DNA from 2 places in the Rhodococcus sp. B7740 genome. Region 2 is predicted to be linked to the other one. Evidence: riboswitches for the same ligand, from Rfam matches in the RefSeq annotation. Region 2 holds a riboswitch; the other holds the start of a gene.
What was found. Region 2 has a riboswitch for thiamine pyrophosphate ahead of NY08_RS16385 (3-oxoacyl-ACP reductase). Riboswitches for the same ligand answer to the same signal wherever they lie in the genome.
Positions count from the first base shown of each region.

Region 1: linked by a shared signal. The riboswitch ahead of NY08_RS00905 (TenA family protein) and the one ahead of NY08_RS16385 (3-oxoacyl-ACP reductase) in region 2 are both predicted to bind thiamine pyrophosphate.

Region 1 is NZ_CP010797.1:201,589-209,092, forward strand. Features, by position in the region: gene NY08_RS00890 (ABC transporter ATP-binding protein) at 8-745, opposite strand; gene NY08_RS00895 (ABC transporter permease) at 738-1,574, opposite strand; gene NY08_RS00900 (ABC transporter substrate-binding protein) at 1,552-2,565, opposite strand; gene NY08_RS00905 (TenA family protein) at 2,562-3,284, opposite strand; TPP riboswitch at 3,278-3,377, opposite strand; gene NY08_RS00910 (sugar porter family MFS transporter) at 3,441-4,838, opposite strand; gene NY08_RS26360 (hypothetical protein) at 4,957-5,604, opposite strand; gene NY08_RS00920 (carboxylesterase/lipase family protein) at 5,703-7,280, shown strand; partial or broken gene NY08_RS00925 (ATP-dependent DNA ligase) at 7,418-7,504, shown strand, end outside.
Region 2 is NZ_CP010797.1:3,556,856-3,564,359, reverse strand. Features, by position in the region: gene NY08_RS16400 (alpha-hydroxy-acid oxidizing protein) at 1-393, shown strand, start outside; gene NY08_RS16395 (alpha-amylase family glycosyl hydrolase) at 393-1,688, shown strand; gene NY08_RS16390 (hypothetical protein) at 1,678-1,992, opposite strand; TPP riboswitch at 2,098-2,190, shown strand; gene NY08_RS16385 (3-oxoacyl-ACP reductase) at 2,239-3,000, shown strand; gene NY08_RS16380 (LLM class flavin-dependent oxidoreductase) at 3,002-4,270, shown strand; gene NY08_RS16375 (TetR/AcrR family transcriptional regulator) at 4,277-4,864, opposite strand; gene NY08_RS16370 (quinone oxidoreductase family protein) at 4,954-5,889, shown strand; gene NY08_RS16365 (alpha/beta fold hydrolase) at 5,865-6,788, opposite strand; gene NY08_RS16360 (PDR/VanB family oxidoreductase) at 6,803-7,504, opposite strand, start outside.

The sequences.
Region 1 (7,504 bases), 2.0 Mb from region 2:
GTATCGGTCAGGGCGTCGGCGCGCTGAGCAGAACGTCCATCAACTGCTTCTCGACCGCCGCGAACTGCGGCGTCGTGACGATCTCGAGCCCGCGTGGACGGGGCAGCGCCACCTCGATCTGCCGTCGAACGTGTGCCGGTCTGGGGGAGAGGACGATCACGCGATCGGAGAGATAGACCGCTTCGCGGATGTCGTGCGTGATCATCAGGACCGTCCACCGAAACTCCGACCAGACCTGCTGCAACCAGGCCTGCATATCGCTTCGAGTCAACGAGTCCAGTGCCCCGAAGGGTTCGTCGAGCAGTAGTACCGATCGTCCCTGCACCACCGTGCGCAGCAGCGCCGCCCGCTGGCGCATGCCGCCGGAGAGTTCGGATGGTCTGGCCGACTCGTACCCGTCCAAGCCGAACACCGGGAACAGCTCGCGTGCCCGCGCCCGCGCCTCCTTCTTGGCAACGCCCTGCACTTCGAGCCCGAGGGTGGTGTTGTCCAGCACCGAACGCCACGGAAACAGGAGATCCTTCTGCGGCATGTAGGCGCACGGCGGTACTCGAACCGAGCCGGAGTCGGGCTTGTCGAGTCCGGCCAGCATGTTGAACACCGTGCTCTTACCGGAACCGCTCGGGCCGATGATCGACAGGAACTCGCCGGGGCCAGCACTGAACGACACACCGTCGAGTACGGGCTTGTCGCCGAATGATTTGGTGAGATCGCGAACGTCGATGCAGGTGTCGGGGTCAGACATGAAGACCAACCGACCCGTGGCGCGCCCAAGGCGCAACGAACCGCTCCACCAGGAAGGTGGAGACGAACAGGACCACGCTGATCACGGCCGTCACGGCAACCGCGGCGAGAACCAGATCGGTACGAAACGAGTTCTTCTGTTGACTCATGTAGATGCCGAGCCCGGCACTGGCCCCGGCATATTCGGCAAAGATCGCGCCGACCACGGCGTAGGTGATTCCGATGCGCAGGGAGGTGAAGAACCGGGGTAGCGCCGACGGTAGCCGCACGTATCGAAAATGTTGCCAGCGCGAGGCACCCATGCTGGCCAGCAGCGATCGCGCGTCTCGATCGGCCGCCGCGAAACCCTCGATGAGTCCGATGGCCATCGGGAAGAACGTCGCCAAGGCGATCACCAGGATCTTCGGAAGCAGCCCGAAGCCGAACCAGATGATCAACAGTGGCGCGATCGCGATGATCGGAAGCGTCTGCGATACGACGAAGAGGGGAACGAACGCGCGACGCAGCCACGGCGAGAAGTCCACCGCGATGGCCAGCAACCAGGCCAGGGACAAGGAGACCGCGAACCCGACGAGGGTCACCTGCAGGGTTGCCGCTGCGTTCTCGGCGATCGCATCGCGTTGCGCCCAACCCTGGACCACCACGCGACCGGGGGACGGCAGCACCTGCGGGCGGATGCCACTGATCTCGACGTAGATCTGCCAGGCGGCGATGATCAGAACGACGACGGTCAGCGCCGGCCACGCCCAACGCAGCGAGGCTCGGATACCGCTGAGCGAGAAGGAACCTCGATCAGCGGCCACCGTCTCATCGATCGCCGAGGTAGTCATTGGTGAAGTAGGTCGACCAATCCGGCTCCGCGGTCAGAGGCGCGCCGTTCTGATCGGCCAGCACGCCACTGTCGTACAGGAACTTGGAGTACGCCGTCCACTTGTCGATACTCTGTCGTCCTACTTCGCCGGACGAGTCCTTCATGTACTTCGCCGCGAGCATCTTCTGGCTCTCGAAGACCAGCGATTCGTCGGTGAACGTTCCCGGATTGGCGTCGATCAGATCCTGTGCGGCCTTGTCCGGATCGTCGGCGGCGAGTTGGTAGCCGCGCTGAAGAGCCTGGACGAACTTCTCGGCCTGGTCCGGGTGGGCTGCGAGCCAGGGCTCGTTGCCGCTGATCGTGATGGCGTAGGCGTCGGGAAAGCCGTAGTCGGTGTAGTCGAAGTACTTCATCGGGGTTCCGCTGTGCTCGGCTTCGATGCCTTCCCACGCGAAATAGGAGACGGTGAAGTCCGCGGTCCCCGAATACACCGCCTCGTACGCCGAGGTTCCCAGGACGACGGTCTCGTATTCGCCTGTGCCACCGTCGTTCTCGATGACCTGCTGGAGTCCGGCTTGCTCACCGGATTCGCCGAAGCCGGCGTAGACCTTGCCGTCGAGTGCCTTCGGGCTCGGTATGTCGTCTCGATCTGCGCGGACTCCGATGCCGGTCGCCCAATGTTGGAGCGGCGCGAGGACCGAGACGATCTGCGCGCCCGCCGAGGTGGCGAACACACCGGAACTCTGTGTACTGATACCGAATTCGGCGTTTCCGGCATCGACGAGAGTGTCCGCTGCGGTGCTGTTGTACGGCAGAATCTCCACGTCCAGGCCGGCGTCGGCGAAGTAGCCTTCCTGTATGGCCACGTAGAGACCGGTGTGGTTGGTGTTCGGCGTCCAGTCCAACGCGAATCGAATGGTGTCGGAGTCCGTCGACTGCGAGCAGCCCACCAGTCCGGTCGTGGCAACGACGGCCGCCGCCAACGCGGCGAGGATCCGAGCGGTTCTCATGCGTGCACCGCACTCTGGCCCAGCGGCCACGGAGTGGGATGCAAAGCGCTGTCCCAGAACATCAATTCGTACCTCGATGCCACGACGAAGGCGTCGATCATCTGCTCTCGCTGTACCGGAGTCGCGGCAGCCGCCGCGTCGTCCACGAATGTCCTTGCGGCGTCGACGATCGCATGGAATTCGGGTGCGTCGTACGCGGCTACCCACCGCGCGTACGGGTGGTCGGGATCGCGATCGAGAACCGCTCTCGCGGCACCGGCGAGTGAGCGGCCCACGTCGGCGTAGATCCAGAAGCACGGCAGAACAGCCGCTGCTGCAACAGGATACGGTTCGGTTGCCGCAATCGCGGTGAGGTAGGAGGTGTAACCGAGGCATGCCGGTGAAGCCTGGGGTGTGCAGGTCGACGCGGGCAGCGCTCCACCGGTCAGCATCTCTTCGTGCGAGGCGGCCTCGTCCATCGCGCTGGCGGCGGCGCTCGCCCAGAACGCTCCGGCGATCGGGTTCGGTGCGTGTGCTGCCAGTAGTGACAGCGACTTGACGTACCCACCGAGATAGAGCGAATCCTGCTCGAGATACCGACGGAACGCATCGAGCGGAAGTGTTCCGGCTCCGAGAAGCCGGAGAAACTCGAGGTCGTCGATCGCGCGTCGGATGTTCTCGGACGCATCCCACAGTAGATCGGTGAAGCGGACCGGGTCCGCAGATACAACAGGCGTCATCGCCTTGACATCCCTTCGTCAGCATTACCTGCATCAGGTTCGGCGGGTTTGATCTCAGCATCCGCATCGGCGGACACACCCCGTGTCAGAACGAAAGCGACAGTAACACCGCTCACCCGGTGGCGCTGGTGCCGCCCCTGCATCTGCGGTCCGGCGTCAGCCCAGCATGTCCTCGAGTTCCATGCCCTTGGTCTCCCTGATCTTGGCCTTGACGAAGAAGAACGAGAGCGCGGCGAACAGAGCGAATCCTGCGTAGATCGCCCACAGCCCCACGGACGACGTCAGCGGCGGGAAGGCAAGCGTGACAGCGAAGTTGGCCATCCAGTTGGCTGCGGTGCCGATGCCGAGCGCCATGGCACGCATGCGGTTGGGGAACATCTCACCGAGCATGACCCACATGATCGGTCCCCATGTGGAGGCGAAGAAGATGACGAACAGATTGGCCCCGACCAACGCGATCGCACCCCACGGAGCGGGCAACGTGACGTCGTCGCCGCTGCCGGTCGCCTGCGAGAATGCCACCGACGCCATGACGAGCCCGACGAACATGCCGATCGAACCCCCCATCAGCAGTTTGCGCCTACCGATTCGGTCCACGAACAGGATCGCCACGAACGTCATGACCACGTTGATCACAGCGGTGATCACGGAGGTGGTGAACGATTGATCCTCGGAGAAGCCGACCGAACGCCACAGCGTCGTCGAGTAGTAGAAGATCGCATTGATGCCGACCAGCTGTTGCAGCACGGCCATCGTGATGCCCACCCAGACGATGGGTTGCAGGCCGAACTTCGGCCCGCGAATATCGGCGAACGACGAGCGTGACTCCTTGCGCAGCGTCAGCCTGATCTCGTGGACGCGCTCGTCCGGGTGCAGCTCACCGGTGATCTCGGCGAGTACGCGGGCCGCTTCCTCGTCGAGATGCTGACCGACGAGGTAACGCGGAGACTCCGGGATCAGGGTTGCCAGCAACCCGTACACGAGAGCGGGAATCACGCCGACCAGGAACATCCAGCGCCATGCCTCGATGCCGAACCACAGGTCGTTGGACGCGCCGTCGGCGGCACCGGCGAGAAGAGCGTCGGACAGCAGAGCAGCGAAAATGCCGATGGTGATGGCCAATTGCTGAAGCGAGGCCAAGGAACCGCGCCATTTGGCGGGAGCGATCTCGGCGATGTACGCCGGTGCGATCACCGAGGCGATGCCGATTCCGAGTCCGCCGAGCACTCGCCAGAGCATCAGGTCGGGGACGCTGAACGCCAATCCCGAGCCGATCGAGGAAACGACGAACAGGGCCGAGCCCAGCAGCATGACCTTCTTGCGTCCCCAACGATCTGCGAGGCTGCCGGCGAACCAGGCACCCACTGCGCACCCGATGAGGGCGATTGCCACCACGAAGCCGGTGGTGAACGAGCCGAGGAGGAAATGATCTTCGATCGAGTCGACAGCGCCGTTGATGACCGAGCTGTCGAAGCCGAACAGGAACCCGCCCACAGCAGCGGCGATGCTGACGCCGATGACCTTCGCTGTGTGGCGGTCCGAGGTCTGATTCATGTGTGATGCACCTTCCGGCCGCGCGCACGGGCGTCGGCCGCTGGGGAGACCGTACGGCAGGGATTGTCGTACCGTCCCCGGACATTACGCCTGGTAATTTGCCGCGCGAACGAGACCGTCAGCGAAGGTCGAAATCCTCGTTCGAGACGGTGAAACCGTGGCCGACCTGATCGGAGCACGTGACCCCGGTCTTCTCGTCGACGCTGCACTGCAGGCCGTTGGTGGAACCACTTCCGGGGACGGTGAGAACTTCGCCGTACGGCAAGGCCGTCGCAGGCCCGTCGAAACGGTGGAACTTGGGATCGCCGAGGCTCTCGAACTTCGCCGGGGACCCGGCGATCAGCTGTACGGCATTCGGTTTCACCGCCGTCCCCGACGCTCCGCTGCCGGGAACCTCGGGTGCCGAATCGGGGAGTGATCCGTGGCATCCGGCGATCGAGGATTCGAGGACGGCGATACCGCACTCGAATTTTCCGCTGGGGCTCGAGAAGTAGTACCAACCGGGTGCCTTGCCTGCGTAGTCCTGCGGCTTTGCCTGGGCTGCAGCAGGACTCGTCGGCGCCACCGTGGTGGACGTCGGCGTGGCGATCGATGTGGTGGACGGTGATGCCGACGTGGCAGAGGGCACGGAGGGAGCCGTGGCGACCGGGGTGGGGCGGTCGGTGATCACGGTTGCCATCGGACCGTCGCCTTCACCGCTCGCACCGCACCCTCCGAGCATGCATGCTCCGACGACTGCCACTGCGACACATCCGATTCTCTTCATCGCCGGTTCCTTCGCTCGCGGGCGTCGACGCTGTGAGTAACGTCGCCGAGGGGACGGTTGATGTTGGTACGTTGGGCAACGACCGAACGGGAGGTTCCATGGTCACCGCGTCCGACTCCGCTGCGTCCGATTCGACCGTGCTCGTGAGCACGCCCTACGGCGAGGTTCTCGGCTATCCGGTCGATGCCGATACGTCGCCGATCGTTGCCTGGCGGGGTATTCCCTACGCGACGCCTCCGGTGGGCAAGCTCCGGTTCCGCGCGCCGCGACCGTTGCAGCCCTGGGCGGGAGTGCTCGACGGCCTCGAGTTCGGTGCGATGGCTCCGCAGGGCCGCGACAGTCCGGTGCCGATCGATCCGTCGCTGTCGATTTCCGAGGACTGTCTCACGCTCAACGTCTGGGCTCCCCGTCCCGAGGCAGAACTGCGGCCGGTGCTGGTCTGGATCCACGGCGGCGCCTACTCGCTCGGATCGTCGGCACAGCGGGTGTACGACGGGAGGAACCTCAGCGAGAACGGCGATGTGGTGGTGGTGACCATCAACTTTCGTCTCGGTGCGTTCGGGTTCCTCGACCTGTCGTCGTTCTCCACCGACGAGCACACCTTCGAGACCAATCTGGGACTGCGAGATCAGATTGCCGCACTGCAGTGGGTCCGCGAGTGCATCTCGGCGTTCGGCGGCGATCCCGATCAGGTGACGGTGTTCGGCGAATCCTCCGGGGGAGCGTCGGTCACCACGTTGATGACCTCGCCGAAGGCCGAGGGTCTGTTCCAGAGAGCGATCGTGCAGAGCGCGCCTGCGACCTCGGTGTACGGCCCCGAACGCGGAGCCGCGGTGGCCTCGAGGTTCCTGGAGTTGGTAGGCGTCGAGCCGGCGGACATCGGTGAACTCTTGGACATGCATTTCACGAGGCTGGTCACCGCCGGTGACACACTCTGCTACGAGATCCCGACGACAGTGCCTGGGACACTTGGTCTTTCGCCGGTCGTCGACGGAGATATCGTTCCGCGCTATCCCGTGGCTGCCTTCCAAAAGGGGCTCTCGCACAAGATCCCGTTGATCATCGGCACCAACCACGACGAGCCCTCGATCTTTCGATTCATGAAGTCTCCGTTGATGCCGATCACCTCCGACACGGTCTCCGAGATGTTCCGCGCCATCGCTCACGACCACGCGGATCTGCCTGCTTATCGAGTGGCCGAGATCATGGCGGCATACCCGGACCGAGACAAACCGGCCGGGGCACAAGCCATATCGCGCGACGCGGGATTCCTCATGCCGAGCGTGTGGATCGCCGACGGGCACAGCAGGCACTCGCCGACATGGATGTACCGATTCGATCATGCGACACCGATGCTCAAGGCCGCACGAGTGGGAGCCGGCCACGCGACCGAACTGCCGTACGTCTTCGGCAATTTCGGAACGCTCAACCGAGACCCCACCTTCTGGCTCGGTGGCCGAAAGCCGGCAATGGCGGTGTCTGCGCGGATGCAGAGACGCTGGCTCGCTTTCGCGCGGTACGGCGTCCCCGCTGCGTTGGATGCGTCCAAGCATTGGGCTCCGTACACCGAGAAGACGCGCTGGACGCTGGTGATCGATGCATCCGACACTCTCGTCGACGACCCCGACGGCGACATGCGCGCTGCGTGGGGCGACCGCGTTCTGGGATTCAGCTGACACGTCGCCCGTGCGTTGTGTCGCACGGACGTTGCTGACATGAATCGAACGTAACAGCAACAACACGGGTCGCTCGAGTCACAGCGGTAACAATTGGATGTCAGCACGCTGTCGGTGGGGGCGGTTATGTTCGGTGTGTGTTGATGTCGAGGATCGTCGAAACCTCCCGTGCCGTGGCAGCGACGCGCTCGCGCAAGGTCAAGATCGAGCAGCTGAGCGCGCTC
Region 2 (7,504 bases):
GTGCTCAAGGGGATCTGCACCGTGGGCGACGCCAGGGAGGCGGCCGCACACGGAGTCGACGGCATCGTCGTCTCCAATCACGGTGGTCGTCAGATCGACGGGGCCAGAGCATCTCTCGACGCGTTGCCGTCCATCGTCGACGCCGTGGGCGAGCAACTGACAGTGTTGTTCGACTCGGGCGTGCGCACCGGTGCCGACATGGCCAAAGCGCTGGCGCTCGGGGCCGATGCCGTTCTGCTCGGCCGTCCGTTCCTCTACGGCCTGGCACTCGGTGGGCAGGAGGGCGTGGCGCACGTATTGCGTTGTTTGCTGGCCGAATTCGATCTGGTGACGAGCCTCTCGGGTCACACCGGTGCGGGCGAACTGGGCCGCGACTCGATCATGGAGTCCTGATGGAGTGGACGAAGCACGCCATCTGGTGGCATCTGTACCCGCTCGGATTCACCGGAGCGCCGGTGCACGGCTGGGACGGTGAGTCCCAGTCGGAGCTGCACCGGCTGAACAGAATCGAGAAGTGGCTCGACTACGCACTCGAGCTCGGCGCGTCGGGCATCGCCCTCGGTCCGATCTTCGAGTCCGAGAAGCACGGCTACGACACCGTCGACTACTACCATGTCGACGGCAGGCTCGGCACCGACGAGGACATCGACTCGCTGATCGTCGCTGCGCATTCCCGCGGCCTGAAGATCATGTTCGACGGCGTCTTCAACCATGTGGCACAGAGCTTTCCGAAGTTCCATCAGGCCCTGGCCGAGGGACCGGACTCCGAGGCCGCAGGGTGGTTCCATCTGGATTGGTCCGGCGACGAGCCGACGCATCGCAACTTCGAGGGGCACGACGAGCTGGTTGCGCTGAACCACGAGAGCCCGCATGTGCAGCAGTACGTCGTGGATGTGCTCTCGCACTGGCTCGAACGCGGTGTCGACGCCTGGCGGCTCGACGCGGCCTATGCGGTGTCGCCGCGCTTCTGGGCGGCGGTACTGCCGAAGGTTCGCGAAAAGCATTCGGAGGCATACTTTCTGGGCGAGGTGATTCACGGTGACTACGACCGAATCGTCTCGGCGTCCACGCTGGATTCGGTCACCCAGTACGAGCTGTGGAAGGCGATCTGGAGCGGTCTGAGCGAGAGGAACTTCTTCGAGCTCTCGCACGCACTGGAGCGTCACAACGGGTGGCTCGACGCCTTCGTGCCCGCCACGTTCGTCGGAAATCACGACGTCAATCGCATCGCCAGCGTCATCGAGGACGAGCGACATCTGGTGCACGCGTTGGTGGTTCTGTTCACCGTGGGCGGTATGCCCATGGTCTACTACGGCGACGAGCAGGCCTTCCGCGGCATCAAGGAGGATCGCGTAGGCGGCGACGACGACGTGCGTCCGGAGTACCCCGAATCCCCGGACGATCTGGCCCCGTACGGCTGGCCCGTGTTCCGAATTCACCAGGAGCTGATCGGGTTACGACGCCGAAGCCCGTGGTTGTACTCCGCCCGCACCGAAACTCTCGAGCTCACCAACACTGCACTCGTTTACCGAGCTTCTGCGGACGGCGAGTCGATCACCGTGGCACTGAATGTCGGCGACGACGCGATCGACTATGCGGTCGAGGGCAGGGAGGTGCTGGCCGGGGAAGCGGGCCTGAACGACGGGCGGGTGAACGTTCCGCCGCACGGCTGGGCGGTCATCGGTTGAGGGCCCTGGCCGCTTTCGCGCGATCGAAGAACGCCAGCAGATGCGGCAGCTGTTCGTCGGTGACAGTGAACTTCATTCGGTCGCCCGAGTAGCCGATGCTGCCGTCGGATGTTCGCAGACCGAGGACGATCTTGGTGCCGTCCCGGGTCGGCTTCGCGTCCACGCCGAGCTGATCCACATGCCACCGACAGCGCCCGCCCGATGCGATCCTCACGGCGGCGTCGAACACCTCGACGGTGCGGTGGTCGAGAACGAAGATGACGTTCTCGTCGAGGCGATACTCCAGGTAGACGCGTTCGGCCATGGCGGCACAGTAACTTGTCATCGTCGTATTCGGGTATCTATCAACTGAGCTAGAGAGCCGTATCGAAGGCAATGCACCGTCCTGCCGAGACCGGTGGGTACAGTCGAGCGCGACACGGGGTGCCCCCAGGGGCTGAGAACACACCCGTCGAACCTGATCTGGTTAGGACCAGCGAAGGGAATGTCGTGACGTTCGGTATTCCTGTCCCCTCGTGACGGTCCCGACCTCGAACGAGAGGCGAGGCGCATGAAATTCGACGAGCAGACAGTGTTGATAACCGGCGGTGGACGCGGACTGGGAGCAGCGATCGCCGCGGCGTTCGCCGGTCAGGGTGCACGTGTGGTGATCGATTACCGCAACAGCAAAGATGCTGCCGAGGCGCTGGCAGCTCGTCTCGGCGAGAACGCGATCGCAGTGCAGGGTGACGTCACCGACGAGTCGGACGTCGCCGCGCTGTTCGGCACTGCACGTGAGCACTTCGGCACCCCGATCACCACCGTCGTCAACAATGCTCTGGCCGATTTCTCCTTCGACGGCGATGCCCGCCCCAAGGCCGACACCATCACCTGGGAGCGTTTCGACGCGCAACTGCGCGGCAGCGTCCGCGCGGCGTTGCTCACCACCCAGGCTGCGCTGCCGGGTATGCGCGAGGCCGGGTTCGGCCGAATCGTCAACGTGGGCACCAACTTGTTCCAGAATCCCGTGGTGCCGTACCACGACTACACGGCGTCCAAGGCGGCGCTGCTCTCGCTGACGCGAACGTTGTCCGCGGACCTGGGCGCGGACAACATCACCGTCAATATGGTCTCGGGTGGACTGCTGCGCACCACCGACGCCAGCGCGGCCACTCCGGCCGAGGTGTTCGACTTCATCGCTGCGTCGACTCCGCTGCAACGCGTCACCACCCCCGAGGAATTCGCCGACGCACTGCTGTTCTTCGCCTCGCCGTGGGCGCGGTCGGTCACCGGTCAGAACCTCGTCGTCGACGGCGGCCTGGTCAAGGACTGACATGCACCTCAACGCTTTTCTTTACGGTTGCGGGCACCACAGTGCGGCGTGGCGGCACCCCGATTCGCGGGTGGAGGACCTGGGCGACATCTCGTACTACGAGGAACTCGCGCAGCTCGCCGAACGGGGAAAGTTCGACGCCGTGTTCTTCGCCGACGGACATTCGGTTCGCGATCCTGCCGGGGCCGGTACCTGGTTGCTCGAGCCGATCACCGCGCTGTCGGCCATGGCCAGGGCCACCACGCGCATCGGGCTCGTCACCACGGTGTCGTCGACGTTCTACACCCCGTTCCATGCTGCACGCATGCTGGCGTCGCTCGATCACATCAGCGGCGGCCGGGCCGGTTGGAACGTGGTCACCTCCATGTTCGACGCCGAGGCCCGCAATCACGGAATGGACGTCATTCCGGCTCGTGAGGAGCGCTACGCGCGCGCCGAGGAATTCGTCGACACGGCTCTGGCGCTGTGGGATTCGTGGGATGCCGACGCGTTGACACTCGATCGGAGCGGCAACTACGCCGATCCGGCCAAGGTGCACTCGATCGACCACGACGGCAAGCACTTTCGCGTCGACGGTCCGTTGACGGTACCGCGGTCTCCGCAGGGTCGTCCGGTCCTGTTTCAGGCCGGAGCGTCGGGACCGGGCCGCGAACTGGCGGCCAAGTATGCCGAGGCGATCTACGCCGTCGCCTACGATCTCGTGGCAGCGCAACGCTATTACGAGGACGTGAAGACGCGAATCCGCCATGCGGGTCGCGACAGCGCGACGGTGGGGATCATGCCAGGTCTGGTGACCTATATCGGCTCGACCATGGACGAAGCCCGCCGCAAGAAAGCCGAACTGGATCTGCTGCTCCCCACCGAGCAGTCGTTGGCGATGCTGTCGACATTCACCGGGCAGGACTGCGCTGCTTGGGAACTCGATGCTCCGGTACCGACTCTGCCACCGGCAGCGGAGTTCACCGGACCGCAGGGGCGCTACGAGACCATCCTCCGAATCATCGAGAAGGACGCTCCCACGGTCCGAGAGTTGCTCGGTACCCTCGCGGCGGGTGGTGGACACGCCACGATGATCGGTACACCGGAGTCGGTCGCCGACGAGATGCAGTCGTGGATCGGTCGCGGTGCCGACGGGTTCAACCTGATGTGCCCTCGCTACCCGGACTCGCTCGTCGACTTCGTCGATCAGGTGGTCCCTATATTGCAGCAGCGCAGTCTCTTTCGATCGGAGTACACCGGGTCGACGCTGCGTGGGAATCTGGCTCACTGAGTGGATTCACCGAGCGGCCGGACCGAAGACGCCCCGATCGACGAACGCCACCAGAGCGTCGAGTCCTTGCTCGGGCGAGCCCTGCCACAGCCGGGCGAAGTTCTCCGCCGCACCGCCGATCAGCATCGCGGTGGTGGCCGGGGATGCCGGTAGCTCGACGCCCGCCTTCTCGAAATTCGCGAGGCGGTTCACCCACGGCTCGAACTGGACCTGCGTGAATCGGTGCACTCGCTCGGCGAAGTCCGCATTGACGAGTGCGGCGTCGCGGAGGGCATCGATCACCACACGGTGTCGAGTCATCAACTGCCAGAACACCTCCACGTGTGGCCGCATCGTGGGGCGGTCGCGGGCCGTCGGATCCTGAGTGGCGACGATGATGTCGGCATCCACACCGATTTGCTCGGCCAACGCCAGCAGTAGTTCGTCCTTGCCGGAGTAATGGTTGTAGAACGACCCCGCTGCGCGGCCGGCTTGCCGGGTGATGTCGACGATCTTGGTGTTGAGGTAACCGGACCGGGCGAACACGACGCGGGCGGCGTTCTCCAGCTCGATGCGCGTCTGTTCGGCCTGCTGCGCCCGGCTCGTGGCCGCCATCGTCACACCCTCCCTGTTGACACCTCTGCCGTCACGATACTCACTGAATATTGATTCAGTGAATATCGATTCGCTTCACAGGGGGACGGATGAAAGCCGCAGTTCTGACCGAATTCGGAGTGCCCACGTACGCAGACCATGGCAACCCGGAACCGGCACCCGGCATGGCGGTGGTCGACGTGGCGGCGGCAACTCTCAATGCCGTCGATATCGTCATCGCCGCGGGCACCCACTACCTCAGCCCGCAGTCACTGCCGACCGTGATCGGTATCGAAGGCACGGGCACCACACAGGACGGTCGCCGTGTGTACTTCTGCCCACCGGTCGCGCCCTACGGTTCGATGGCCCAGCAGGCGTTGGTGCCGGCGGCGTCGCTCGTGGAACTACCCGACGGGCTCGACTTCTCGACCGCCGCAACGCTCGGCAACGCCGGACTGGCAGCCCTGATGCCGCTCACCCACGGTGGCCGGATGAAGGACGGGGAGAACGTGGTGATCCTCGGTGGCACCGGGGTCGTCGGACGATTGGCAGTGCAGGCCGCCACGCTGCTCGGGGCCGGATCGATCACGGTCGTCGGACGCGACGAGGGCGCGCTCGACGCCACCCGCGAGCTCGGTGCCACAGCGACGGTCGCCATCGGCGACAAGAGCGTCGACGAACTGTCTTCCGCCATTCGGCACGCATCCTCCGGCGCGGACGTCGTGGTCGACTACACCTGGGGCACAGTCGCTCTGGCCGCACTGCGCGCAGGAAATCGGCTCGTTCGTCTGGTTCAGGTCGGCGACCGAGCCGGTGCGGAGGTCACCCTTCCAGCGCAGCTCCTTCGATCGCTCGGGGCGACCGTCGTCGGGTTCATGCCGCTGCACTACGGTCCCGAGGCCACGGCGCAGGCCTACCGAACCCTGACCGACTGGGCCGTGGCCGGCAAGATCACCGTGGAGTACGAGAACGTCCCGCTGGCCGAGGTGGCGAGCGCGTGGAAGCGAGCCCCACTCACCCGTCACAAACTGATATTGGTCCCCTGACCGGCTCGAGTGTCCAACGAGTCGATGAATTCTCGCGTCAACCTCGCGATGTCGTCGGCATGGGAGATCGGCGACCAGTGTCCGGCCGGAATGTCGTTGCGGGTCAGGTCTTTCACCCACTTGCCGGTGTCGTCGTAGTGATACGGCCGCACGGCGACGTCCTCGGTGTTGACGATGAGGTGGACCGGGATGTCGATGTGTCGGTCGCGTGGATTGCCCAGAATGGGAAGGATGTTCGCGCGGTACAGATTGGTGCCGTTGGTGGCGTCGGACCACAGCGTGGGGTTCTGGGTGACGAGGGAGGGATCGACGCCCGAGAACTCTTCGAGAAACGCGGGCCATCCCTTGGCGAACTGCCGTTTGATCCGCAGCTTGGCGAGGAGGGGGATGTGGAAGGTGACGGTGTACCACGACGCGCGTACCTGGGCGAGCACCTGCTTGATACCGGTGAGAGTGGGTGTGCGCAATCGCGACTGCGACCACTTGCCGAGGTGATCGAGGTTCGGGCCGGAAATGGATGTGTACGAGCGGATTCGGTCCTTCGCACGCGGCTGAGCGGCGGCTTCCCATACCTCCACGGCACCCCAGTCGTGGGCGAGCACGTGCACCGGGGCGCCGGGGCTGACGGCGTCGGCGACAGCGTAGAAATCCGAGGCCAGACGCGCCAGCTTGTAGGCGGACTGCTCGGTGGGAACCGTGCTCTCGCCTGCTCCGCGGGAGTCGTAGCTGATCACCCGGAAGCGGTCCTCCAGCTGGGGGACGATGTGGCTCCACAGCTCGTGGGTATCGGGCCACCCGTGGACGAGGACGATGGGATCACCCTCGGGGTTGCCGCTCTCGAACACCGCCAGGCTGATCCCCTCGTTGACGACCGTCGTCCGAACTGCGTTGCTGCTCAACAGTGTTTTCCGTTCTATAGATCGAGTACGAGACGCCCGCTGCGTGCCCGGGAGACGCAGATGAGCATGTGATCACGTTGTTCTTCGGGAGTGAGCCGAGATTCGAGATGTTCGGGCTCACCCGACAGCACCCGAACCTTGCAGGTACCGCAGAAGCCCTGCTGGCACGAGTATGCGATGTTCGGTTTCTGTTCCTTGACCGCGGTCAGTACCGACGCGTCGGCCGCGACGTCGAGCACGGCACCGGTGCTGATCAGCTGCACCTCGAACGGAGTGCCGTCGAGAATGGGCGGCGGGCCGAAACGCTCGAAATGCAGTGCCGTGGCCGGGCACTGGCGAAAATCGCGGCGCACGGCGTCGAGCATGGGGGTCGGGCCGCAGCAGTAGACGGCACCTCCTGCGGGTGCACGCTGGAGTAGTTCGCCCTCGGTGGGGTAACCGTAGACGTCGTCGGTGCGCACGAACACGCGGTCCGACTCCCAGCTCTCGATCTCGTCGAGGAACGGCATCGTGTCGCGAGATCGACCGCAGTACACGAACTGCCAGTCCATGCCGAGAATCCGTGCCGCTCGGACCATCGCGATGATGGGAGTGATGCCGATGCCACCTGCGACGAACAGGGCATTGCCCTCACCGACGAACGGGAATCCGTTGCGGGGACCGCGGACGGTCACCTCGGTGCCCGGCTCGAGCCCGTGCATCTCGATGGATCCACC